2 regions of the Bradyrhizobium sp. A11 genome follow, and region 1 is predicted to be linked to the other one. Evidence: riboswitches for the same ligand, from Rfam matches in the RefSeq annotation. Region 1 holds a riboswitch; the other holds the start of a gene.
What was found. Region 1 has a riboswitch for cobalamin ahead of WI560_RS14605 (TonB-dependent receptor). Riboswitches for the same ligand answer to the same signal wherever they lie in the genome.
Positions count from the first base shown of each region.

Region 1 (3,202 bases):
TTGCGGGATCGCGGCGAAAGTCAGGGGATCGAAGGACGGCCCCGAGGACAGGCGCTCGTCGACGTCAGGCGTGCGGAACGCGCGCGCGGCGCGAGCGAACAGCGAGACCACGTCGTTGAGACGATGCTCGGCTCCGAGATGCAGCGCGTATTGGGTCTCGTCGTTCGTCAGCGGCAGCGCACCGATATCGGCGTTGAACGGCGCCGCCGCGTCGAAATTGTCGCGTGCCGCAAGACGGACGTTCTGCATCCGCACGCCGTAGGAGACGTCGGTCGTGGGCAGCACGCCCAATGTGTGCTGGAAATAACCTGCGACCGTCTGCTGCCTCAGGTCGTAATTGTGCCAGGCGGCGAGCCCCTGCCCGGCGCCGCGGTTCTGCTCGAAGCTCGCATCGTAATAATCGATGCCGGTCAGCAGCTGCGACGGCAGGCCGAGCAGCAGGCTCTTCACGCTGAGCCGCGGCGTGATCGACCAATTCGTCAGTTGGGACTCGACATAAGTCGAGGTGAAGAAGGCCGGAACCGGCGTCGGGCTGGAGAAGAACGCACTCTGCTGCTTCTTGTCGCGCACACCGCCGTCGACGATGAGATCGACGCCATTGACCAGGGTCCTGGTAAACCCGGCCGTCGCGCTGAAGCCCTGCTGGTTGGCGGCATTGAACGGCGTGCTGGTGCCTCGGCGGTTGGTCCTGAGCTCGTCGAGGCCGATCGAGGGATCGACGGTGCGGCCGCCCGGCAGCCGCAGTTCCTGATTGTCGCCGGTGACGGTGAGAAACGCGCTCAGGCCTGGCGTGGTGTAGTTGAGATTGCCGACGCCGTTTTGCTGGGAATAGCGATTGTTGTCGCGATAGCCGTCGGTCCTGACGGCATTGCCGTAGAACGAGGTCGACCATGGCCCGGAATTGAGCGCGGTCGAGACGTTGCCGAGTTTGGTGTTGAACGAGCCGAAGCCGGCCTCGATGCGCGCAGTCACGGGCGGTCCGCCGGCGCCGGTCTTGGTGACGATGTTGATCACGCCGCCGACCGCGTTGTCGCCGTAGAGCACCGCGCCGGAATTGCCGCGCGTGATCTCGATGCGCTCGATGGAATTGAGCGGGATGGTGGAGAGGTCCACCTGCGCCATGTCGACGTCGTTGAGCCGCCGGCCGTTGACCAGCACCAGCGTGTTGGCGGTGGCAAAGGCGCCGAAGCCGCGCAGGTCCACGCTGGTCTTGGCGCCGATCTGGCCGCCATAGAACGTCGTGATCTGGGCTCCCGGCACCTGCGTGGCGATGATCTCGGCAAGCGCCTGCGACGGCGAATGCGCGATATCCGCGGCCGTGATCACGGTCGTGGCGGCCCCGACGATACCGCCGCCGCCGGCGACAGCCTCCGAGCCCGAGCCGGATGAGCCGGTGCCATCGCCTGGCGGCGCAACGTTCGCGGTGCGTCGCGGCCGCGTCGCCTCGCCCTCACCGGTCGCCCTCGCCCGCGTGCGGTTCTGATCGGCGGGCTTGCTCACCTCGATCGGCGGCAATTGCTCGGCAAGCCCCTGCTGGGCGAAGGCGGAGGATAGATCGAGCGAATGGAGCGAGACGGACGCGAGCAGGCCGGCGCTGAGGCGCCGGGCGGCAGAAACGAGACGGGACATTGTTGTAACCTCGGTATGACGTCAGTGGCACGTCACAGCGAACGAGGTTTCACGGCAGAGCGGCGGACTGCTCCGATGAAGCCAATGTCTGTACTCCCCGACCGACATCTTCGCGTGTGACCACGGCTGACGGCAGGTCTCCTGGCTCGCGGGTCGTGACCTTGCGTCGCCTTCCCAGGACCGAGATTCCCAGTGGCACAGGACGAAAGATTCACCGCTTACAGTTGCGGGGGCAGCCGTGGCGTTGGCATAGATCCCGGCATTGGGACATCCCGCACCACATTCCCTTTTGATCTCCGTGAGGAGAACCGTCGCCGGCCATTTACGTGTCGCCCCGGCAGCGTGTCAATCGACCGTTGGGCGGCGCTCAGGTCCGTCCGCGCGGACGTTGCGCCTGGGCCCAGGCGGCCGTGACATCGCGTGGCGGAACATCGACGCGCTTGACCGGGGTCAGTTCGCCGGAGGCCGAGACGATCGCGGTTTCCTCGCGGCGGCAGCGCGTGCAGACGAACCCGACCTCATGCGGAGACGCCGACCAGCTCGACCGCTTCACATTGGCGGCCATCGGCCAGGCCTCGCAATGCGAGCACGACACCAGAAATCGACCGGGATCGAGCATACCCATTTCCATCGGACTCCACGTCCTGCCGCCTCTTCAATGATTAACCCAAGTGAATCGTTCCGGTGCCCAAGCACCGCCGGTTGCGCGAGGCAGCTCCGGGGCAGCCGTCAGCGCGCGCCCTTGAGGGTGCAGGAGGTCGAGCAGGTGACGGTCGTGCCGCGATCGCATGCCTTGCAGGCGTTGACGCACTGGTTCATGTCGCGGGGATTGTAGCTGTAGTTCCGCAAGGGACAGGGCGGCGTCGAGCCGGTGATGTCCTGCTCCTGATCGCAGGCCGCCGTCATGAGCGCGATGATGATCACGGCAACGAGGCGCATGGGATGCCCCTGTCAGGCATGGCAAACAGGCATGGCAAATCACGTTCACGGGATACGCTGCATTGCAACGAACCCCGGCCTTCCCACCACGGGCATCACCTATCAGCGACGCCCGCATGCCATCAGGATGCGCGCCAAACCTTAAGAACGGATTGCAGCCGGCCTCAGGCCGCAGCCTCGGTCGCGATCGCCTGCCGCATGTCGACCGCCAACTGACGGTATTGCTCCGAAAGCTTCAGATAGAACTCGCGCTTGCTGCCATCGGTGGCGAGCTTGGCGATCAGCTCGCATTCGGCGGTGAGCGTCTCAAACCGTTCCAGCCTGTCCTGAAGTTCTGGCATCGGCGTGTCCCCATCAAACGCCTCAAGGACATTCAACCTAAGCCCGGGAAATAGGTCACGGCGAACATCGTTATCGAGCAGAAGCAATTTTTCCGGTGCGGGCAGCCTATTTGCTGTCGAGCCGCCAGGCACCGTCCCATGCCTCGTCGGGCGGGCTCGCCTCGAGCTGCGCGATGCGGCCGAGCATCGTGCGCGAGGGCCCGTCACCGGGAACGGCTTCGAGGGCCGCGTTGAATGCAGCGCGCGCCGCATCGAAGCGCCTGATACGATAGGCGGCAAGCGCCTCGGCATAG
Region 1 is NZ_CP149509.1:3,168,086-3,171,287, reverse strand. Features, by position in the region: gene WI560_RS14605 (TonB-dependent receptor) at 1-1,629, opposite strand, end outside; cobalamin riboswitch at 1,743-1,957, opposite strand; gene WI560_RS14600 (hypothetical protein) at 1,997-2,260, opposite strand; gene WI560_RS14595 (hypothetical protein) at 2,359-2,568, opposite strand; gene WI560_RS14590 (hypothetical protein) at 2,733-2,909, opposite strand; gene WI560_RS14585 (adenylate/guanylate cyclase domain-containing protein) at 3,016-3,202, opposite strand, start outside.

Region 2 (3,202 bases), 810 kb from region 1:
TGCCGTGGCGCGGCTTGTCGGTGACGATGCCCGTCATCTCCTCACTGGCCAGCGTGCCGGCATCGACCACCTCCAGGCGCGAGCCAAGCTCGCGCGCCAGCACCGAGATCGCAGCACCGCCGGAGGCAAAATTCGCCATCATCGCGATGGTCACTTGTTGCGGATAGGCCGAGACGCCCTGCGCGACGATGCCGTGGTCGCCCGCGAAGACGATGATCGGCACGCGCGCCGCGCGCGGCTGCTCGGTCGCTTGCAAACCGGCGAGCTCGATCGCGAGCTGCTCGAGCCGGCCGAGCGCGCCGGTCGGCTTCGTCAGCTGCGCCTGACGCGCGATCGCCGCCTCGCGATGAAGCGCGGAGATCGCGGGGCAGTTCCGGGTGACCCATTCGGGGAGCATGCTGCCTCGCTTAACGCCTGCGCTTGAGAATATAGCTGTCCATGATCCAGCCATGCCGCGCGCGCGCTTCCTGCCGTGCCGCGACGATGCGCCGGCCGGTTTCGGCGAGGGCGCCGGACATGATGATCTGATCGGGCATGCCGAGATAGGCGCCCCAATAGATGTGAATTCCTGCCGGATCCAACGATTCGAATGCCGTGCCGCCGTCGAGCATCACCACCACGGTGTCGACGCCTTGCGGCCAGCCGCCTTCGCGCAGGCGTCGCCCGGTCGTGACCAGGAACGGCTCGCCGATGTCGTTGAGCGGCAGCGCATGGGCCGCGCACAGCGCCTGGATCGACGTGATGCCGGGCACGACCTCGATTCTGGGCAAGGGAGCGAGCCGCCGCGCGATGCGCAGCGAGGAATCATACAGCGAAGGATCGCCCCAGATCAGCAGCGCGACCTTGCCGTCGCTTCCGAGCTGATCTGCGATCGTCTCGGACCAGGTCGCGGCGACCGCATCGTGCCAGTCGTCCACGCCCTTGCGGTAATCCGCCTCGGCAGCATCGCGCACGGGAAGATCGAACTCGGCGATGGCTGTCGTGTCGCTGGTGAGCACATCCGCGCAGATCGTCCGCCTGAGATCGGCGAGATCGGATTTCGCCGTTCCCTTGCGCGGGATCAGGACGAGGTCGGCGGCGTTGATGGCGTCAACTGCGGCGCGCGTGAGCTGCGCGGGATCGCCGCAACCGATGCCGATCAGGGAGAGCGTGAGCATTGCGCGTGGGGGCGGCCATGACGGCCGCCCCTTGTCTCAGTTAAGCTGCGTTGTGCAGGCGCGGAGTGACGAGGCCGGGCGCGGTGACGCCGCGCAGCGACTTCGCCAGCGCCAGCACGGCGAGATCGGCCAGCGGCTCGATCACGATCACGAGCGCGTAGGACGCCGCAAACGTCGCGATGCTGGCGAGGTTGCTCATCGCAAAGCCGGAGCCATAGAGCGCCCAGAACGCCACCCAGGCGATCACGCCGGCCTGATAGGTGGTCGACAGCGCCAATGCCTGCCGATACTTCAGGTCGACATAGGCCGTGTTGCGCGGAATGATCCGCGTGGCGATCGCCTGGATCGCGAACAGCGGCACCAGCAGCGTCGTGACGTTCATACCGTATTGCGGCAGATCGACCGGCTCGAGCAACACGCCCTGAAGCAGCAGGCCGAACGCGAGGCCGAAGGCCGCCGGCGCAGCACCGAACAGCAGGAACAAGGTCGAGCCGAGGATGAAGTGCACCTCGGAGACGCCGACCGGGAAGTGCGGCAGGATCTCGAAGAACGTGAAGACGAGGACCGTCGTGGCCAAAGTGCGCGCCGCGAACGAGCCGATACCCTGCTCGCGCACGGTTTGGGCTGCGAGCTTCAAGGCAACGCCGCCTGCGGCGATGCCGGTTGCGTAACTCAGCACGAGCTTGGCGCCCGTCACTAGACCGGGTTCGATATGCATGGCTCAGATCCTTCCTGCCGTCACACCCGACGGCCTTGGCCTCAAAACGTGCAGGGCCGGTCTCCTGGCTCGCGGTTCACTGGGTTCTCCGGCCTTCCCGAACCTTGCGGCCCAGTGGCTGATCGAAGTCCCTCACCGCTTACAGTCGCGGGGGCGGCTGGGGTTTTGGGCGCCGCAACTTGGTCCGCCCATCCCCATTCCCGATTATGCTCCGGCGCTTTGCGCCGCGTCGAGCACCTTGCTTCTCCTGTGTGCCCCTTTCGCCGAGCCTGCGTCAAGGGGCGAGGCGCGGCCGGGGCGATCACGACGGATAATCCCCGGCCAGCGCACCGAACAGGATCACGGCGGCGGTCGAAGGAGCGCCACCGCGGGCAAGCTGCTCGGCCAGCTCAACAATGGTGGTGCGGACCAGCCGCTCGTCGGGTCGGCCGAGGGATTCGGCGACCAGCGCCGGGGTCTCCGCGGCGAGGCCGTGCGCGATCAATTTTGCGGCAAGCGCCGGAAAGGTGCGCCGGCCCATATAGACCACGGTCGTCGCCTCGGGATCGGCCAGCGCCGCCCAGTTCAGATTCGGCGGCAGCTCGCCGGTGACGTCGGCGCCGGTGATGAACTGCACCCGGCGCGAGGTGTGGCGCCGGGTCAGGGGAATGCCGGCTTGCGCGGCGGCGACGCAGGCCGAGGTGACGCCGGGAACGATCTCATAGCCGATGCCGGCCTCGCGCAGCGTCTCGATCTCCTCCTCGAGCCGGCCGAAAATGCCGGCATCGCCGGACTTCAGCCGCACCACGCGCACCCCTGTTGCGGCATAGTCGACCAGCAGGCGGTTGACGTGATGCTGCTTGGTCGAGGGCCGCCCGGCGCGTTTGCCGACCGCGACGAGATTGGCGCCCGGCCGGGCGAGATCGAGGATCGCACCCGAGGCGAGATCGTCATAGAGCACGACGTCGGCCTCGCGCAGCCGCGCCGCGCCCTTGAGCGTGAGCAGCTCGGGATCGCCGGGTCCGGCGGAGACGAAGGAAACGAACCCGCTCACCGGTCCTCCGCGATCAGATGAAAGAAGGTGCCGCTGACATGGCCGCGCTGCGAGCCGGTCTCGGCGATGACGGCGCCGGTGGCATCATGCACGACCGCCAGCGGCGTGTCAGGCTGGGCGAGAATGGTCGAATAGTGGAACTCGTGACCGCGCAGACGCGTGCCGGGACGATGTCCCGGCATCGGTGCGGCGAGCGCCGCGAGGCGATAGCCCAGATGCATGCGGCGCTTGGCAAAGCTGGTCTCGAGGCCAAGCAGGCCCGTCATCTCATGGCGGACACTTTCCGCGTCGGTC
Region 2 is NZ_CP149509.1:2,355,419-2,358,620, reverse strand. Features, by position in the region: gene cobT (nicotinate-nucleotide--dimethylbenzimidazole phosphoribosyltransferase) at 1-397, opposite strand, end outside; gene cobF (precorrin-6A synthase (deacetylating)) at 408-1,157, opposite strand; gene WI560_RS10835 (energy-coupling factor ABC transporter permease) at 1,198-1,875, opposite strand; cobalamin riboswitch at 1,912-2,131, opposite strand; gene cobA (uroporphyrinogen-III C-methyltransferase) at 2,177-2,908, opposite strand; gene WI560_RS10825 (cobyrinate a,c-diamide synthase) at 2,905-3,202, opposite strand, start outside.
Region 2: linked by a shared signal. The riboswitch ahead of WI560_RS10835 (energy-coupling factor ABC transporter permease) and the one ahead of WI560_RS14605 (TonB-dependent receptor) in region 1 are both predicted to bind cobalamin.